Regions from separate parts of the Gordonia sesuvii genome, predicted to be linked through region 1. Evidence: riboswitches for the same ligand, from Rfam matches in the RefSeq annotation. Region 1 holds a riboswitch; the other holds the start of a gene.
The links. Region 1 has a riboswitch for cyclic di-AMP ahead of VZC37_RS03145 (transglycosylase family protein). Riboswitches for the same ligand answer to the same signal wherever they lie in the genome.
Positions count from the first base shown of each region.

Region 2: another riboswitch for cyclic di-AMP. It lies ahead of VZC37_RS18895 (C40 family peptidase); the one in region 1 lies ahead of VZC37_RS03145 (transglycosylase family protein).

Region 1 is NZ_JAZDUF010000001.1:681,430-691,407, forward strand. It holds gene VZC37_RS03110 (MFS transporter) at 1-458, shown strand, start outside; gene VZC37_RS03115 (DUF2771 family protein) at 516-1,091, shown strand; gene VZC37_RS03120 (cold-shock protein) at 1,069-1,482, opposite strand; gene VZC37_RS03125 (hypothetical protein) at 1,731-1,940, shown strand; gene VZC37_RS03130 (flavin reductase family protein) at 1,955-2,485, shown strand; gene moaA (GTP 3',8-cyclase MoaA) at 2,482-3,573, shown strand; gene VZC37_RS03140 (MoaD/ThiS family protein) at 3,579-3,827, shown strand; cyclic di-AMP (ydaO/yuaA leader) riboswitch at 4,093-4,265, shown strand; gene VZC37_RS03145 (transglycosylase family protein) at 4,271-4,921, shown strand; gene VZC37_RS03150 (DUF6328 family protein) at 5,196-5,702, opposite strand; gene VZC37_RS03155 (molybdenum cofactor biosynthesis protein MoaE) at 5,699-6,145, opposite strand; gene VZC37_RS03160 (MogA/MoaB family molybdenum cofactor biosynthesis protein) at 6,145-6,657, opposite strand; gene moaC (cyclic pyranopterin monophosphate synthase MoaC) at 6,650-7,147, opposite strand; gene VZC37_RS03170 (hypothetical protein) at 7,155-7,349, opposite strand; gene VZC37_RS03175 (helicase-associated domain-containing protein) at 7,428-9,764, shown strand; gene VZC37_RS03180 (DNA repair helicase XPB) at 9,838-9,978, shown strand, end outside.
Region 2 is NZ_JAZDUF010000006.1:75,776-85,753, forward strand. It holds gene qcrB (cytochrome bc1 complex cytochrome b subunit) at 1-362, opposite strand, end outside; gene qcrA (cytochrome bc1 complex Rieske iron-sulfur subunit) at 359-1,519, opposite strand; gene qcrC (cytochrome bc1 complex diheme cytochrome c subunit) at 1,516-2,436, opposite strand; gene ctaE (aa3-type cytochrome oxidase subunit III) at 2,499-3,110, opposite strand; gene VZC37_RS18870 (hypothetical protein) at 3,247-3,777, shown strand; gene trpD (anthranilate phosphoribosyltransferase) at 3,803-4,876, shown strand; gene VZC37_RS18880 (Lrp/AsnC family transcriptional regulator) at 4,906-5,184, opposite strand; gene VZC37_RS18885 (DEDD exonuclease domain-containing protein) at 5,214-6,992, opposite strand; gene VZC37_RS18890 (hypothetical protein) at 7,237-7,467, shown strand; cyclic di-AMP (ydaO/yuaA leader) riboswitch at 7,576-7,756, shown strand; gene VZC37_RS18895 (C40 family peptidase) at 7,771-8,475, shown strand; gene VZC37_RS18900 (C40 family peptidase) at 8,688-9,710, shown strand; gene VZC37_RS18905 (hypothetical protein) at 9,737-9,978, shown strand, end outside.

The DNA of each region.
Region 1 (9,978 bases):
CCGGCACCAGCGCCATCGGCAAGGTCTGCCTCGACTCGTCGATCCAGGACGATCTGCCGGACGAGTCGCGCGCGTCGGCGTTCGGCCGGTCGGAGACCGTCCTGCAACTCGGGTGGGTGTTCGGCGCCACCCTCGGTGTGGTGTTGCCCACCACGCTGTGGATCGGTTTCACCGTGGTCGCGGTCCTACTGGGTGTGGGCCTGGTCCAGACCGTGCTGACCAACCGCGGGTCGTCGCTGGTCCCGGGCATCGGCGGGCGCCGACCGGACTACGCCGAACCGACCGTGGCCTTCTCGGCGGTCGGCGACACCGACCGGACGTGGCGGCGTGGACCATCCGCGTCACCGTCGAACGCGGCAACCCGGGCACACGACGCGCCGACCACCCGGCCCGGGCCGGAGATGGACGCCGGGCGGAGCACCCCGCCGACCAGACCCCATCGCACGGGTCACCACTGACCCAGCACACCGTCACATCGACAGCACGAGGACCAGCAGACCTGTGAGCTCAACATCGTGAATCTCAACAGCGGAGAGAAGAAGGCGCTCGCCATCATCGCGGCAGTGGCCGTCGCTTTCGTCGCCGTCGTCGGCGGCAGCGTCGCGTTCCTGACCAAGGACTCGTGGTCGGGCGATTCCGACAGCGAGCACTCGTACCTGCACCTGGCCGTCGGCGATCGCCTGGTCCGCGTCGATCCGACGCGGATGTGCGATGTGTTCCTGGAGAACTGCGAGCCCGAAGACCCCGCCGACGCCCGCATCGCCCGGGTGCCGGTGCCGGTCGGCGAATCCGTGGTGCTCTCCGTGTCGCAGGACATCGCCGAATGGCCGTCGAATCTCGTCGTCCAGTACCTGACGCCGAACGGCCCGGATGGCACGGTCGTGCCGATGCGGTCGAACTCGACCTACACCACCGTGCTGCACTCGACCGCGGAACGGACGCTCATCGCGATCGAGGTCCAGCTTCCGTCCGTGGTCTCCGCCGGCGACGACACCGTCAGCATGCGCGGGTTTCTGGCCGCCGACACGTCACCGGAGGGTTTGCAACTGCCGGGAGCAGGCGGGGAACTCAGCGCTCCAGCTCGCGGGTGACGGCCCGGACCACCTCGGAGATCCGCTGTGACGTCTTGCGATCGGGATAGCGTCCCTTGCGCAATTCCGGCTGCACCGCACCTTCGAGGAGGGTGATCAGGTCGGCGACCATCCCGTGCAGTTCGTCGGGCGTGTGCCGCTTGGTCTCCTTGCGCGCCGCCTCTCGGGCGTTCTTGGCCACGCTCGGGGCAGGTTCGAGCACGGTGACGGTCAGTGCCTGCGGCCCGCGACGACCCGCGGCCATGCCGAACTCGACGCGCTGACCCGGCTTGAGTGCTTCCACACCCTCCGGCAGCGCGGAGGAACGGACGTAGACGTCCTCCCCGCTCTCCTGCGACAGGAAGCCGAAACCCTTCTCCGCGTCGTACCACTTCACCTTGCCGGTCGGCACTGTGCTCACCCTCATCTGCGTTTTCGGACATGTCATGACAAAAGCGCCCCTCACCTGACCCAGCAGTCGGCCCGGACTCGGGCCCGACCCTCGTTCAGATGAGCAGAGGCGCCAATGGGAATTCAGTCTAGCCAACGCCACTGGAGGCGGTCACGTGGAATACCTCACGCCGGCGACCCGCACCGACGATGTGACGGCAACACACCACGCGGCCTCCGCGGCGACTCGCCGTGATCTACCGTGGAAGCATGAACAGCCACCCGTCCCCTCGCCTGCTGCAGGCGGCCGGGGTCGTCTTCGCGATCGGTGTGGCGGCAATCGTCGCGCTGTTCGTGACGCCGCTGGTCACCGACGGCGGCACGGCACCCACGGTCGTCTATCTGCTGACCATGTGCGCGCCACTGGGATTCGTGCTGGGGATCGTATTCGCGCTGCGGTCGGGACGGAGGTCACGGTGAGCGTCGACGCCATCATGCCGGTGGCCGACGATCTCGCCCCGGCCACCGATACCGCGACGTTGCGGCGCGCGTACGGATGTTTTCCGTCCGGGGTGGTCGCCGTCGCCTGCCAGGTCACCGACCCCACCGGCACCCCCGCACCGGCGGGGATGGCCGCGAGTGCGTTCACGACGGTGTCACTCGACCCTCCGTTGGTGTCGTTGTGCGTGCAGAACACCTCGACCACGTGGCCGAGATTGAAGGAAGCACCCGCGATCGGACTGAGCGTGTTCGCCAGCGATCAGTCGGACCTGTGCCGCCAGCTCGCCGGACCGGCCGCGTCCCGGTTCGACGGCATCACACCCTTGCGGACCGACGACGGCGCCGTCTTCATCCCCGGAGCGGCGGCAAGTCTGTCCTGCTCGCTGTTCAACGAGATCCCCGCCGGCGACCACACCCTGGTGTTGCTACGGATCGAGGCGCTGCGCAGCGATCCCGGTGTGGAACCGCTGGTGTTCCACGCCAGCACCTTCCGATCCCTGGAAGCCCTGCGGGACGGCCGATGACCGTCGTCGCGCTCGGGCTCCCGACCACCCCGTCGTCCGACGGGGTGCCGGCCACCGACGCGCCGGATACCGGCCCATTGCGCGACAAGTTCGGCCGAGTGGTGACCGATCTCCGGGTCTCGGTCACCGATCGGTGCAATCTCCGGTGCACCTACTGCATGCCGGCCGAAGGGCTGCAGTGGCTGCCGACCGACGAGGTCCTCACCACCGCCGAGCTCACCCGGGTGATGACGGTCGCGATCCGCGATCTCGGAATCCGGTCGGTCCGGTTCACCGGCGGCGAACCCCTGTTGCGGCGTGACCTCGAGGACCTGATCGGCGCTATCTCCGGAAGGCCCGAACGCCCGGAGATCGCGATGACGACGAACGGACTCGGCCTGGCACGACGCATCGACGGTCTGGTGGCGGCCGGCCTACACCGGGTCAACATCTCCCTGGACACCGTGGACCCTGCCCGGTTCGCCGAGATCACCCGACGCGACCGGCTCGACGACGTGCTCGACGGCCTGTCGGCGGCACGCTCCGCCGGCCTGCGGACAGTGAAGGTGAACGCGGTCCTCGCCGGTCACGAGGACCTGGCCCGGCTCCCCGACCTCACCCGGTTCTGTCTCGAGCACGGCTATCAACTCCGCATCATCGAGCAGATGCCGCTGGACGCCGACCACCGCTGGGACCGGGCGTCGATGGTGACCGCCGACGAGATCCTGGCCGTCCTGCGGTCGCACTTCCCATTGCGTGCCGATCCGCGACCCCGGGGCAGCGCACCTGCGGCGACGTGGCTGGTCGACGGCTACCAGGTCGACGAGGCGCCGGCTCGTATCGGCGTGATCGCCTCGGTGACACGACCGTTCTGCGGGGACTGCGACCGGACTCGCCTCACCGCCGACGGCGCGTTGCGCAACTGCCTGTTCGCGCAGGGCGAGACCGACCTACGTGCCGTTCTCCGGAGCGGGCTGCCCGAGGTGGAACTCGACGCCGCGATCGCGCAGCGCTGGCGGGGCAACACCTGGATCAAGGCAGCCGGACACGGCGTCAACGATCCCGATTTCCACCAACCGACACGGCCGATGTCGGCCATCGGGGGCTGACGGCGATGCAGTTGACCGTCCGGTACTTCGCTGCCGCCCGCGCCGCAGCGGGCACCGAATCCGCCGTCCTCGAGGTCGACACCGATTCGACGCTCGGCGAGCTGGAGGCGTTGCTCGCCAAGGACAATCCCGATCTCGAGCGCGTACTCGAACGATGCTCATATCTCCGCGATTCCGTCGCGATGTGTGACCGCGGAGCGCGGCTCGGCGACTGCGCGACCGTCGATGTTCTGCCCCCATTTGCCGGTGGCTGACGACACACCCACGTTGTGAGCTTTATCACATCACGGATTGATTACGAGTAGGACACGACTCGACCATCATGCCGTGAGCAGGCAGGACGCGATTTTTCCCTCTCAGCCCATGTTCAGGCTTCGAAAACTGGCTTGCCAACAACGTGATTCGCGCTGCGAAAGGTCGTACTGTGACTGAACGACGCCCTCGGGGGGTCACGAGCAAGTAACCACAAGGCAAAAATACGTCGCATCGGCCGCGCCGAACCTCGCTCCACCGATGGGACGCACGAGAACGACATCTAGGAGCGAGGACGGGGGACCCACCTCCCACACGGGAAACGGACGTCACACGACGCCCTTGGGGTCAAGTCCCGGAGTGACACACGTCAGGCCGGGACCGGGCACCTCTCGCCCGAACCCGACAGCTGACTTCGTAGGCGCGTGGAGAGAGGAAACACAGCATGTCCGGACGTCATCGCAAACCGACGACTGCCACCACCACCAAGACCTTCGCGAAGGTCGCCCTGACCGGGGCCGTCCTGGGCGGCGGCGCTGCTCTGCTGGGAACCGGTACCGCCAACGCAGCCACCGACGCAGAGTGGAACGCTGTCGCGCAGTGCGAGTCCGGCGGCAACTGGGCCATCAACACCGGCAACGGCTACCACGGCGGCCTGCAGTTCGCTCCGAGCACCTGGAGTGGCTACGGCGGCGGCGAGTTCGCCCCCACCGCCGATCAGGCGACCAAGGAACAGCAGATCGTCGTCGCCGAGCGTGTGCTCGCCGGCCAGGGCAAGGGCGCATGGCCGACCTGCGGCACCGGGCTCTCGGGCGCGACCCAGCGCAGCGCACCGGCCGAGCCGAAGCAGGCTCCGATCCTGCCGCAGCTCCCCGAGCTGCCCGCGCCGTTCGACTGGACCGCTCTCCCCGATGCCGGGAGCACCTCTGAGGTGACCGGCCAGATCGACGACGCCCTCGACCAGGCGATCGACAACAACAAGATCAACCCGGAGATCCAGAACCTCTGGAAGGCCGCGAAGGACAGCGGCTACGAGCTCACCCCGGAGCAGATCGACCTGTTCAACCAGCACAAGGATCAGCTGCCGACCCCGTGATGTCAGGCAACTGAGCGCAGCCCGCTCGGGCCCACAGTCGAAGGGCCCCGCACGATGGCCATGAGCCCGTGCGGGGCCCTTGTCCATTTCCGGGGCCCTCACCCGCCCCCTGAGGAGCTTCCGAGCCTGCGAGAAACGTCACCACCCGCCCCCTGAGGAGCTTCCGAGCCTGCGAGGAAGCGTCTCGAAGGGGCCTTCGTGACGCCCGCTCGTACCTCACGGGCTCCTCAGGCACCGGTGGGTGGGTCACGGGCTACTCAGGCACCGGGAGGTTTCAGTCGTCGCCGAGGCGTCGGCGTTCGTTGAACGGCAACACCACCCACATGCCGACGAACACGAGGACCGCGACCACAGCGGCCGCGATGGCCGCCCACCCGCCGAACACGATGTCGAAGATGACCGCGACGATGCCGGTGAGTGCCAGGCCGAGGAAGGTGATCCCGATCAGCGTCAATGTGTGCGCGCGATCGACGAGTCGGTCGACGGCGTGCCGGCGAAACAGCAGCCGGTGCAGGGCGACGGGCGAGATGAGAGTGATCGTCGACAGGACTGCGAACACGAGGCTGAGTACGAAGATGCGCTGCTGGCGGACGGTCAGCTCCTCGAATCCCTCCTGAAAGGGGATCGTCAGCATCAGACCGGTCAGGATCTGACCACCGGTCTGCACGACGCGTAGCTCCTGCAGGAGACTCGCCCAGTTGCGATCGAGGCGTTCGGTGCGCGTCTCGTTGCGTTCCGGGTCACGCTCGGGAGCGACCGAGTCGTCACCCGCCGCGGTCATGCCGATCCCACCCATTCGTCGGATCCGTCGCCGAAGTACTGGTGCTTCCAGACGGGCAGCTGCGCCTTCACCTCATCCACCAGCAGCGCACACGTAGCGAACGCAGCTTGCCGATGATCGGCCGCGACGGCGACGACGAACGCGACGTCGCCGATGGCGAGATCGCCCACGCGATGGGAGACGGCCACGGCACGAACTCCGCGAGCCTCGGTCGCGATGGCCCCGACGACCTCCCGGAGCACGTCGGGCGCCGTCGGATGCGACGAGTAGACGAGGCGAGTGACGTGCCGACCACCGTCGTGGTCACGGACCGCGCCCACGAAACCGACGACGGCGCCGGCGGACCCAGCGGCCGCTGCCGTGACGAGGGCCTCGTGTTCGGCGAGATCGATCGCGGAGTCCGACAGTTCGGCACGCACGACGTCTGCCGGTGCCGATTGCATCACGTGTGATCGCCTCCTCGGATCTGGTCGAGTGCATGATCGAGTACCCCGTCGAGCACCGACAAACCATCTCGCACACCACCGGTGGAGCCGGGCAGGTTGACGATCAGGCTGGAACCGGCCACCCCGGCGAGGCCGCGGGACAGCACCGCTGTCGGCACCTTCGGGAGGCCGGCCGACCGGATGGCATCGGCGAGCCCGGGGATCTCGCGGTCGAGGATGCCGCGGGTCTCTTCGGGGGTGTGATCGGTGGGCGTCAGGCCCGTGCCCCCGGTGGTGACGATCAGGTGCGCACCGGCCCGCACGCCCGCCTGCAGGGCGGCGCCGACCGGTGGGCCGTCGGAGACGACGATGAGTTCCTCGACGACGAAGCGGCGCGCGGTGAGCCACTCGCTGATGATCGGTCCGGTGCGGTCCGGATACTCCCCGCGGCTGGCGCGGGTGGAGGCGACGACGATCCGCGCCACACGTGACTCTCCGTGGGGCGGCCGGTGGGAGTCGGGGTCAGCCACGATGCCACGGCCCGGACTTGCCGCCGGTCTTCTCCAGCAGGCGGATATCGGTCATCGATGCCCGCCGGTCGACGGCCTTCACCATGTCGTGCAGGGTCAGCCCCGTGACCGCCACGGCCGTGAGGGCCTCCATCTCCACACCGGTCTGGCCGCTCGTGGCGACGGTGGCGGTGACGTCGATGTGATCGTCGGCGATCGCGAAGTCGATCTCCACCGACGACAAGGCCAGTTGGTGGCAGAGCGGGATCAGTTCATCGGTGCGCTTGGCCGCCATGATGCCGGCGATCCGAGCGGTCGCCAGCACATCGCCTTTGGGCAGCTTGGATTCGCTGAGCAGCTCGATGACCTCGGCGGTCGTCCGGAACGTACCGCCGGCGACCGCCCGCCTGGTGGTTGTTTTCTTAACGCCCACGTCGACCATGCGGGCCGCGCCGGTCGAGTCGATGTGACTCAGACCGGCGGAGTCCGGGATGTCGCCGTGGTCGGACACCCGATGATCAGCGATTGATGGTGGTCTTCGGCTGGAGGTAAGGCAGCTCGTCGAGCGGGATGGGGAACTCCGCATCGCCGAACGGCGACAGAGCCCCGGAGATATCGGTGGCGAACTCGGAGACGGCGTGCGCGGCGGCATTGCCGTCGCCGTCCTTCGGCCAGCCGTTGTCGACGTACTGCTGCTTCTTCTTCTCAGCCACGGGGTCATTGTGCCATGCGGCCTTTGCGGTCGTCCCGCGGAAACCGTCGCGTCGCGATCGCTCAGTAGAATCGGCCGAATGAGTGCGGATGACCAGGGATCGAGCCTGGCCGACGATCTGGCGCTGCGCAGCGACGACGAGTTGATCGCGTTGCTCACCGCGCGCCCCGATCTCGCATCACCCCCGCCCGCCGGCACGGCCGTGCTCGCGTCCCGCGCGCTGGCAGCCGCGTCGTCGGCGCTGGCCGGGGAGGATCTGGACCTCCTCTCCGTTGCCGTCCTCGAACAGACGATCTCTCTCGGAATCGGCGCCTCGGGCCGCATCCCGGCACCGACCTCGGTGAAAGCCGTTGTCGCCGAGCTGTCCGGGCGCGTGGACGCCGACGAGGTCGTCGCGCGCATCCAACTCCTCCGTTCCCGGGCGTTGCTGTGGGGGCCCGACGACGCGTTGGTCACCGGTGCACATGCGTCTGCGGCCCTGCCCTGGCGGGCGCACCACCTGACCGGCCCCCTGGCGCGGCAGACCCCGGATGAGCTGCGACGACAGACCGACGACCTCGGCGAGCGGGAGCGGTCCCTGCTGGAGACGTTGTCGCGCGGACCGGCGCTGGGACGCAGTCGCGACGCCGCCCGGGACGCCGATCCCGCCGCGCCGGTCGCCCGGCTCATCGCGGCCGGGCTCCTGGCCCGGGTCGATGACCAGACGGTGGAACTGCCGCCGATGGTCGGGCAGATCCTGCGGGGCGAACCCCCGTTGCGCACCGACGACCTGCGGCCGCCCGAACTCCACGACGCCTCCGCCAAGCGGAGGTTCTCGCACAGCGCGATCGACGCCGCGGCGGGCGGCGAGGCAATCGAGTTGCTGCGCCACACCACCGCGGTCATCCGGGCGCTCGGCGTCACCCCGGCGTCGGTGTTGCGTAGCGGCGCGCTCGGCGTGCGGGAACTCCGCCGGATCGCCAAGGTGACCGGGCTGGAGCAACAACGTGTCTCGTTCATCGTCGAACTTCTCGCCTACCTGCGGTTCATCGACGCCGGTTTTCCCGATCCGCCACCCGCCGCCGACACCGGGGAGCTCGCCTTCGCGCCGACGACGGCTGCCGACGGCTGGCTGCACCACGCCCCGGACCGGCAGTGGTGGTCGTTGGCGGGCGCGTGGCTGGAGATGCCGCGTCGGGCCTGGCAGGTGGGCGAACCGGACCGTGACGGCAACGCGCTCGCCGCGTTGTCCGGAGAGTTGCACGACTCCTACGCCCCGATCCAGCGGCGCGCGATCCTGGAGACACTGGCCGGGGCGACCCGTTCGGTGCCGGTGGACGTAGACGCCCTGGTCGCCGCACTGCACTGGCACCATCCCCGTCAGATCCGTCGGTTCTCCCGTCGCGTCGTCGACGAGACCCTGCGCGAGGCGCGCGAGCTGGGGATCGTCGCGCACTCGGCGCTGACCGGTGTGGGACGCGCAGTGATCGACGACTCCGAGGAGCACACCGAAACCCGGATTCTCACGGCGATGCGCGCCGCCCTCCCGGAACCGGTCGACCATTTCCTGGCCCAGGCGGACCTGACCCTGACGGTTCCCGGCCCGATGACCCCGGAGCTGGCGGAGCAGGTGGAGCTGGTCGCCGACCTGGAGTCCGGCGGCGCCGCCTCCGTGTATCGGGTGTCCGAGAGCTCTGTGCGACGGGCGCTGGATGCGGGTCGCAGCAGCAGCGAGCTTTTGACCATGTTCACCACCCACTCCAGTACGCCGGTGCCGCAGTCGCTGACCTATCTGATCGAGGACGTGGCACGGAAACACGGGCAGTTGCGCGTGGGCGTGGCGTCGGCGTTCATCCGTTGCGAGGACCCGACGACGCTGGCGGCGGTGCTGCGCAGCGACGCGGCCGATCACCTGGCGCTGCGGGCGCTGGCCCCGACCGTGGCGGTGTCACCGGCCGACGTGCGCGACGTCATCGATCGGCTCCGGGCGGCAGGGTTTGCACCTGCGGGCGAGGACTCGTCGGGAACCCTGGTGGACCTGCGGGAACGGGGCAGCCGGGTGAGTGTGACGCGCCAACGCAGGCAACCGCAGCCACGACGACCAGTGCCCTCGTCGGATCAGCTGCGCACCGTCATCTCCCGGATGCGCTCGCAGGATCGCGCCGCGACCGCGCGGCCGGCGGCGAAGGAGGCCTCGGCGGCGCCCGTCCGCGCGTCCGGCGGCGGCGAGTCGGCGACTGCACTCATCCAGTTGGCTCTGCGCGTCAATCGTCGGCTGCGAGTCGACTACGTCGACGCGCACGGCTCGGCGACTCGCCACGTCGTCACGCCCCGCACCCTGGGGGCCGGCCAGCTGGTGGCAGTCGACTCGGGCAGCGACGAGGAACAGCGCTTCTCGCTGCATCGGATCACCAGCGTCGAGCTACTGGACGGCTGATCGGGCCCGGAGCCGCGGGTAGAAAGACAGCCGCGACCTGACAGGAGTTGCGCTCGTCTGGACAATGGATCGGGTGACCGATGGACCTTTGATCGTGCAATCCGACAAGACGCTGCTGCTCGAGGTGGATCACCCCGACTCGGCGGCGGCACGTTCGGCGATCGCGCCGTTCGCCGAGCTCGAACGCGCCCCTGAGCATGTGCACACCTACCGG
Region 2 (9,978 bases), on a different contig from region 1:
TGGACGACGATCGACGCGGCGAACAGCAGCGCCGCCCAGTGGTGGATCTGCCGCACGAACAGGCCACCACGAACCTCGAAGGAGATGTCCAGAGTGGTGGCGTATGCCTTGGTCATCATCACGCCATTGAGCGGCTGGTAGGCGCCGTCGTAGATGACCTCGCTCATCGACGGATCGAAGAACAGGGTCAGGTACACACCCGAGACCAGCAGGATGATGAAGCTGTACAGCGCGATCTCACCCAGCAGGAACGACCAGTGGGTGGGAAACACCTTGTTGATCTGCCGCCGGATACCCGGGGCGGCGTGATATCGCGAGTCGACCTCGTTGGCCTGCGCCGCGACACGGTCGGCGATGGTCATGACTTACGCTCCCAAAATGCCGGTCCGACGGGTTCGATGAAGTCGCCTGCGGCGACCATGTATCCCTGATTGTTCACCGTGATGGGCAACTGTGCCAGTGCCCGTGCGGCGGGGCCGAAGATCGGCTTGCCGAACTCGAGAGCGTCGAACTGCGACTGGTGGCACGGGCAGAGGATGCGGTTCGTGCGCTGCTCGAACAAGGATGTCGGGCACCCGAGGTGGCTGCACACCTTGGTGTAGGCGAAGTAGTCGCCGTAGTTGAAGCTCTCTTGGCCCCTGCGCTTGATGGCGCGGGCGGCATCCTCAGGACGCAAACGGATCAACATCACCGGGTTGCTCACGTAGCGGAGCCCCTCGATGAGTTTGTGTCGTGATTCCTCGGTCTCGCCGTAGCCGTCGGAGACACGCCACGGGAACACCGTCTCCATCGCGCCCGCGTCGAGGTCCTCCGGCCGTACCAGGGCGACCTGGTGTGGGTTGCCGGTGTCGCGTCGCAGGAAGATGGTCTCATTCGGGTCGTCGGCCGGGTTGTAGATCGGCGACCACCCGGTGTGCCACAGCGGTGAGTCATCCCCTTCGGCCCACGGATTCTTGATGAGTCCGCCGAGGCCGGCGACCAAGCCGGTGAATGCGAAGGCGCCCAGACCGAACGCCGCCGAACCAAGGATCATCTTGCGGCGGGGCAGGGTCGACGTGGTGAGCGAGTCGCTGAACTCGGCCGCGACGGTCTTGCGGTCGACCTCGCCCGAACCACCGTCGTGGCGATCCTGCACCGAGATCTCGGACGGGATGAACTTCTTGGTGAAGAGCACCATGCCGATGCCGATGGACAGCACCGAGAGACCGAACGTCGCGCCCAACAGCGGGGTGTTGAGCGTGTACCGCCAGTAGTCGTCCGAACCGGGGAGCGCGAACTCCCAGTGGTTCCAGATGAAGATGATGAAGCAGGCGACCGCGGACAGACCTGCGACGGTGAACCAGATCGCCACCTGGCGCTCGGCGCGCTTCTCGACGCCGGTACCGGGCTCGGGGAACCGCTCGGCGCGGTGGATGATCTCCACCCCGTCGAGGTTGGTGCCGAGTTTGACCAGCTCGTCGTTGCTCATCTGGTCGAGTTCGTCCTGCGACGGAGTGTCCTTACCGTCGTTTGCACTCATGTCCGTGATCCCATCCACATGGCGCCGGCGACGATCGCTGTCACGCCGACAGCCCACATCACCATGCCCTCACTGACCGGGCCGAAACCGCCGAGGGAGAGGCCGCCCTGCGGGTTCGTCTCGGTGACGTACTTGATGAAGCCGATGATGTCCTGCTTCTCCTCGAGCGTCAGCTGACGGTTCGAGAACTTCGGCATGTTCTGCGGGCCGGTCAGCATCGCGGTGTAGATCTGCTGCTCGTTGACTCCGTCGAGAGGCGGAGCGAACTTGCCGGACGACAGTGCGCCACCGCGACCGGTGAAGTTGTGGCAGGACGCGCAGTTCAGTCGGAACAACTCACTGCCGCGCCCGAGGTTGTCGCCGCGCAGAGACTCCTGGGCGAGGACGGGCAGGCCGTCCTCCATCTTCACCGAGCCATCCGGGTTGCGCTCGTAGATCACCTGCGGGCCGCCACCCTCGGACTGGATGTACGCGCCGAGCTGGTCGATCTGGGCCTTGGTGAACTTGGCCGGCTTGCGGATGGCCTGCGCCTCGCCGCGTGCGGCGGGCATCCGGCCGGTGGAGACCTGGAAATAGACGGAGGCGTCACCGACACCGAGCAGCGCCGGGCCACGGTCGTCCACACCTTGCAGGTTGGCGCCGTGGCAGGTGATGCACGAGGTCTCGTACAGCTTCTTGCCGTCGGCGATCAATGCGGCGTTCGACTCGTCGGCGATGGCGACCTGGGGCTTCGGCGTGAGGATCGAGGCGAGGACGCCGGCGGACACGAGACCGACGAGCAGCAGCAGCGTGCCGCTCGCACGGCGGCGCAGTTTGCGCCGTGACTTCGCCTTGCGCGCCGATGTGGCCGGCGAACCCGTGCCGGAGGCGGCGTCCACGTCGTCGCTATCCGACGGTCGCGGTGGAGATGAACTCATCTGTGACTCTCTACTAAGCGGACGGACTGATGTGCTGTTGTCTTGCCAGGTCGGCGGGTGCCCTACCTGATGAAGTAGATCGTGACGAAGAGGCCGATCCAGACGATGTCGACGAAGTGCCAGTAATAGGACACGACGATCGCGGCGGTGGCCTGGGCCGGCGTGAACTTGGAGAGTTTGGTGCGGATCAGCAGGAAGATGAAGGCGACGAGGCCGCCGATCACGTGCAGACCGTGGAAACCGGTGGCCATGTAGAAGACCGAACCGTAGGCGCTCGAACTCAGCGTGGTGCCGTGGTCGACGAGGTGGATGTACTCGTACGCCTGGCCGGCGACGAAGAAGGCGCCCATCAGGAAGGTGAGGACATACCAGCGGCGCAGCCCGAAGACGTCGCCACGCTCGGCGGCGAACACACCCATCTGGCAGGTCACCGAGGACAGGATCAACACCGTCGTGACCGGGATCGCCAGCGTGAGGTTCAGCTCCGTGGGCTCCGGCGGCCACCCGACCGACGAGTTGGCGCGCGCGACGAAATACATCGCGAACAGTCCAGCGAAGAACATGAGCTCACTGGACAGCCACACGATCGTACCGACGCTGACCATGTTGGGCCGGTTCAGCGAGTGCACGCGCGAGGTGATGGCTGTTCCTGAGGTACCTACAGCGCTAGTCACAAAGTGAAGTATGACGGTTCGTAGTAAGCCCTGACCACTTGGGTCCGATATTCACCGGAACTTTTTCTCTTGTCGCTGGTCGTCGCCGCTCACCGGTGTTTTCGGCGTGTCTCGTCGGCCATGGTTTCCTGGGGATGTGACAGGCGAATCGAACCCGGGTCCGGCCGGTCGGCCGGGCCTCCGCCGTGACCTCAACGGGCGGCCGCTGACCCCGGGGCGCTGGGAGCGGTTGCGTGAGCGCGTGATCGGGCGTCGCCATCAGGACGCGCTCGACACCGACGCCGCCGAGCTGGTGGTCGTCGCCGAATCCGACGACGATGCCGCGGCGAGTTCGGTGGTGCTGGATCGCTCGTCCTGGCGTCCCGAGGACGAGGTCGTACTCCGCCACGTGTTGCGTCTGCCCGCGTCACGGCTCGACGACGCCGTCGCGACCGCCGCTCTGGACGGCTACACCTCCGTCGTCGTCGACCAGCGCACGACCGATACGAACGCGGAGCCCACCGGCGACGGGGAATCGGGCCTGGTCGTCGTGCACCTGGCGCGTGTGCAGATGCTCGACGCCGTGCACCTGTCGCAGGAACGTTCGCGGATGGCCAGTCTCGGCTCGCGGCACCGCGGGGTCGTCCTGCGTTGGCAGGTGCTGCAGCGACCGGTGGCGCAGGGTTAGGGCCGCGACCACTACTGTTTCCTCTGTGAGCAGCACCGACTCTTCCGCGTACACCTGGCCGCAGATCCTCGGGCGCGTCACCGACGGCGTCGACCTGACCATCGACGAGGCGTCGTGGGCGATGAACGAGATCATGAGTGATGCCGCGACGGGCGCCCAGATCGCCGCGTTCGGCGTGGGCGTGAAGATGAAGGGTGCGGCGCCGACCGAGCTGCGCGGCCTGGCGTCGGCGATGCTCGAGCACGCCACGCTGGTCGACGTGACACGTCCGGCGGTCGATGTCGTCGGCACCGGAGGCGATCGGTCGCACACGGTGAACATCTCCACGATGACGTCGATGGTGATCGCGGCGGCCGGTGTGCCGGTGGTCAAGCACGGAAACCGGGCGGCGTCGTCGAAGAGCGGGGGAGCCGACGTCCTCGAGGCCCTCGGCGTCGGGATCTCCCTCGGGCCCGCGGACGTAGCGAGGTGCGTCGACGAGGTCAACATCGGGTTCTGCTTCGCGCCGGTGTTCCACCCCGCCTTCCGGTTCACCGGGCCCCCGCGCAAGGAGATCGGTATCCCCACGGTGTTCAACGTGCTGGGTCCGCTCACCAACCCGGCCCGTCCGCAGAGCGGGCTGATCGGATGCGCCTTCGTCGACCTCGCGCCGGTCCTGGCGAGGACATTCGCGGATCGTGGCAACTCGGTGCTGGTGGTGCGGGGCGACGACGGCCTCGACGAACTGACCACGACGACGACCTCGACGGTGTGGCAGGTCGTCGCCGGCTCGGTGACCGAACTCAGCCTCGACCCGGCCGATCTCGGGATCGCGCGCGTCGAACTGGCGGCACTGCAGGGCGGTGACGCGATGGTGAACGCCGGTATCGCCCGTGATCTGTTCGCCGGCACCCGCGGCCCGGTGCGGGACGCGGTGCTGCTCAACGCGGCCGGCGCGATCGTCGCCTTCGAACAGCGCGAGGCGATGTCCGGCGCCCAGTTGCGCGACTCCATGGGCGACGCGATGACGCGCGCCGCAGCGGTGATCGACAACGGCGACGTCGCCCGTCTGCTCGACCGTTGGGCGGCACTCAGCACCGAACTCGCCGCGTCCCGCTGACTCCCGGGCGATCCGGTGCGGCGGGAGTGTCACTCCTCGCCGATGGAGAACCCGCCTTCCACGTCGGATCGTGAGTAGCTGCGGAACGCGATGTGGGTGGCGCTGTGTGTCACCCCGGGTAAACGGTTGATCTTGCCGGTGACCACGTCGGCGATCTGATCGTGGTCGCGCACTTTGATCTTGGCGATCAGGTCGACATCTCCGGCGCAGGAGTACACCTCGGACACGCCGGGGATGTCCGCGACCGCCTGCGCGGTCTCCGGGATCTGGTGGACATCGGCGTGGATCAGGACGATGGCGGTGATCATGGTTGACACAGTAGTGCGCACCGACGTCGTCATCCGGCTCGCCGACGTGTCTCCCGGGCGTCGTGTGCCGTGCGTGACCATGCCGACCATCGTTGGGCACAGGCACCAGGCAGCACGAACGGTTCGCTGGCCGCGACGATGCGTGCGCCTGGTTCGGTGATCCACCGGTAGAGCAGCGCCGGTTCCTCGGCCGGCGCGCCGAAGAGGGGCCCGGACCCCGGGGTCACCGTCTCCGCGGCGGCGATGAGGGTCTGCACCACCGGCATGGGTGCGACGCCGCGTCGCGCGACCCCCGCGCCGGCGAGCCGGCCGTGCCGGATCACCGCGAGCTCCCATCCCCGTTGATCGTCCGGGCGGGCCACCACCAATTCGGCGATCCGGCACAACGCCGACAGACGCTGGCAGCGGGCGAGCACGTCGATCGTCGCCGACAGCCGATCACGGTGGCGCGCGGCGCTCTCGAACATCTGGGCGTCGGACAGCTGTGCGAGCCGGTCGGTGAGGATGCCGAGTATCTCGTCGGACTCTCCGGTCATCAGGTCGCGGACGGCGGCGACCCGGGGCAGATAATCCGGCAGGGTCAACGGCCGGTCCGAGGCGGCGGCGCACCCGCCGATGCGAGGTCCGCCCGCAGCCTCCGAGCGACACCAATGGTGTGACGCCGAGCCCGATCGGCCTGTGCAACTCCGGAGGCCGGCGGCACCGCCGATGAGATCGGCGATGGTGGCGGCCGTGCTGCGGTTGCCGATGGGCCCGACGCAATCGTCGGTGGGGGTGCGCGACACCTTCAGTCGGGGGAACCGTTCGCCGGTCAACACCACCCACCAGCCGCGGTGTGGCTGGGTCGAGCGGCGGTTGTAGGCGGGTGCGTGCGCCGCCAGCAGGCGGAGCTCGCGGATTCCGGCCTCGAGACCGTGGGCGCACTCGACGTGATCGATGCGGGTGGCGACCGAGACCATCTCACCCATCCGGCGGCGTGGGTCGCTGCCGGTGAAGTAGGACAGCACCCGGCGACGCAGGTCGACCGCAGTACCCACGTACAACACCTCGTCGGAGGGGCCGCGGAACAGGTAGACACCCGGCCGCGACGGAACCCCCTGTGCCAGCGAGCGCTTGGCTCGCAGTCGCGGATCACTGCGGGGGAGATAGGCGGTCAGTTCGCGGTAGGTGCCCACCCCCTGGTTGCCGACACGCTCGAGCAGGCGATGCAGTACCTCGACCGTCGCGCGGGCGTCGTCGAGCGCACGGTGTGTGGGCCGCACGGACACGTCGAACAGATCGGCGAGCGCGGACAGGCGCACTGACGGCGCTTCGTCGCGGGTGAGGATCCGACGCGCCAATGTGACCGTGCAGAGACTGGTGTGGAACGGCCAGTCGATGCCCAGCCGGTTCGCGTTGCTCCGCAGGAACCCCATGTCGAAGCGGGCGTTGTGCGCCACCAGGATCGCACCCCGCGCGAACTCGACGAACGAGGGGAGGACCGCGCCGATCTCGGGGGCATCGGACACCATAGCCTCGGTGATGCCGGTCAGCGTGACGATCTTCGGGGGGATTCGGCAACCGGGGTCGACGAGGGTGGCGAACTCCCCGATGACCTCGCCGCCGCGGATCTTGACCGCGCCGATCTCGGTGATCCGATCTGTCGCACTGCTCCCACCCGTGGTCTCGAGGTCCACGACGACCATGGTCGTGTCGAACAGCGACCGGTCGAAACGGTCCTCGTCGTCGGCGGACCGGCGATCGGCGGACTCACGTTCGAGATCGAAAAAGGTGAGCTGTCCACCACCCGTCGTCGTTGCGCGCGCCACGGACCGAACATTAGTTCGATGTAACGACAGATTCTGGTGTGACAGGCGGGAAAGGTGGGTTGACGTCGTCGCCGACCGTAACTGTCGGTGGCCACCCCTACTGTCCGTCTCAGGTGGCGAACGGGCGCGGAGAGGCCGTCCGGCCGCCCTCGACATACCCATGTCCGGCAAATGAGATGGAGATCACACAATGTACGTCGACTGCCAGACCTGCCCGGGTCGTCCCACTTCCTGCGACGGATGCATGATGCAGGTGCTCTTCGACGCTCCCAGCAGCGGAAACCCGGCGGGCGAAGGTGGAGGAAAGGTTACGGAATCGGGCCCTTCGGCGGACGCCGAGATCGACGCCGCGATCGATGTATTCGTCACCGCTGCAATGGCCACCACAGCCTCTGCAGTATCTGCAAGAGCTGGCAAAGTCACTGCTCAGGACGGATTTTCGTCGCGCAATCTGCGCATCCTGCGAGCGGGGTGACCACGGGGCTCCGAGTCCGTACTCACGGGTCGGTGGACAGACCCGCGTTCGATTTCGTAACCTTTCCGAGACCTTTTCAGAGCGTCCCGCTCCAACAGGAGTGGTCTGGATCGGTCACCGCTCAATCGCCCTCTGGGCGAACCGGGGAACCATCAGTTTTCGGAGTGATCCGAATTGGGGTGAATCGCGCGTGCCCGACGACGCCAAGGGTGTCATCGACTCGTGTGTAGGGCCAGTCTTCCGGCCCGAATCCGACAGCTAACCCGGTCGGCGGTCGAAGGGAGAACAAGGAGAAGTCGCTTCGTGGCGAAACATCGTTTGGAGCAGCCCAACCGTGGCAGCAAGGTGGCCAAGCGCGCGGTGGTTGCAGGATCGATCACCGTCGGCTCGCTGGCCGTAGCCGCAGGCCCGGCACTCGCCGCACCTGTGCACGTGCCGAACATCGGCACTTTTGAACTTCCCGGGGTCGACAGCCAGCAGGTCCCCCAGCAATTCCAGGAGCCGAAGCCGGCTGCGCCGCAGGCTGCGCCGGTGGCCAAGTCGCCCGGAGCGAGCGTCGAGATCCCGAACATCGGCACCTTCACCGTTCCCGGTCTGAACGACGACCAGATCCCGCAGGAGTTCAAGCCCAAGGGTGGCGGCGGATTCCTCGGCGTGCAGCCCACCGTGGCCCAGAAGGCCGTGAGCAACGCCGAGAGCAAGATCGGTTCGCCGTACTCCTACGGCGCAGCCGGCCCGAACGCCTTCGACTGCTCCGGTCTCGTCTACTGGTCCTACAAGAAGGCCGGCAAGACCATCCCGCGCGACAGCTACGGCCAGCTCGGCGGCGGCACTCCCGTCGCCTCGATCGCGGCGGCCAAGCCCGGCGACGTCCTGATCTTCAACGGTGGCGGCCACGCCGGCATCTACGCGGGCAACGGCAAGTTCGTCCACTCGTCGACCTACGGAACCCCGGTGCAGAAGGACAACGTCAACAGCTGGGATCTGACCGGCATCCGGCGCTACTGAGCGCCGAAGGCGACAGATGTGAGCTTGATGGGTGGGCGGATCACGTGAGCGCGTGATCCGCCCACCCGAATCACCTGCAGGGCACGATGTTCCGTTCGGACGTCGACCGCGGGTGATCACGGGGAAGTGGTGGAGGACTGGTGACAGGCGTGGTTTCCGGACGATCGGTGACACGAAATCGATCGGTGACACGTCGGCGATCGGCGCCGGCGATGCTGGTGGCGCTGCTCCTCGCCTCGGTGGTGTCACTGGGGCAGCTGGGCCCGGCCATCGGCGCCCCAGAAGCCGCCGCAGCGCCGGTACGCACACCCGATCAGCTCCTCGCCGAATACAAGAAGCTCAGTGACGACGCCGAGAAGTCGGCCGAGGCGATGCACAACGCCCAGATCGAGTACGACAAGCAGCGTCGGATCGTCGCCGACGCGCGGAAGGCCTCGACCGCGGCGGAGCGCTCCCTGGCGTCCACGCAGGAGCGCCTGGCGCAGTACCAGACGCGCGTCGACTCGGTGGTGCGGGCCAGCTACAAGGGTGCCCGCGTCAACCGCCTCTACGCCGTGCTGGTGAGCGACTCGCCGCAGTCCCTGCTCGACCAGATGTCCGGCCTCGAACTGATCTCCCGCCAGTCGGCGGCCGACCTCCAGGGCCTCAAGGACGCGCGGCGCAACACGCAGGCGGCCAAGACCGAGGCCGACGAGACGGCAGCCGAGGCGACCGCTGCCGTTGCCGCGGCCGAGAAGACCCGTGGCGAACTGCAGGCGAAGCAGGCGAACCTGCAGTTGCAGGCCGTGCAGATCCGGGCCGTCTACGAATCGATGACCGGTCGGCAACTCGCCGCCCTGCAGGGGCCGAAGTTCGATTTCGACCCCCGCGTCGTGCCGAAGGGGACGTCGACCGCGCTGGTCGCCGTGCAGGCGGCATTGACCCGGATCGGTGACCCGTACGTGTGGGGCGCGACGGGCCCGAGCTCGTTCGACTGTTCGGGCCTCATGGTCTGGGCGTACCAGCAGGCCGGCAAGACGCTGCCACGGTCGAGTCAGGCTCAGGGCGGTGCCGGTCAGTCGGTCGACCGGCAGAACCTGCGGCCGGGCGATCTGATCATCTACTACCCGGACGCCCATCACGTCGGCATGTACGTCGGCGACGGCTACGTCATCCACGCCTCGACGTTCGGTGTGCCCGTGAAGGTCGTGCCCGTCGACGAGGCGGGACCGTTCAACTCCGCTCGCCGGTACTGAGCGCAGACCTCCGTGGACGCCGTCCGGTGATCGGCACTGACGTGTCCCTCGCACGATGTGCCTCTGCCACCGGCCTCGTCGGCCTGGCGGTCGCGCTGATCGCGGGCTGCGGCACCACAGCACCACCGGTCTCCCCGTCGAGCAGCGCGCCGAGCACGACGACGTCGGCCAACGTGTACGAGCAACAGCGGACCGCCGGGGTCCAGGCCGCCCTCGACGTTCTCGGCGATGCACTGCGCAGCGGCGACCCGAACCGGGTCGACACCGT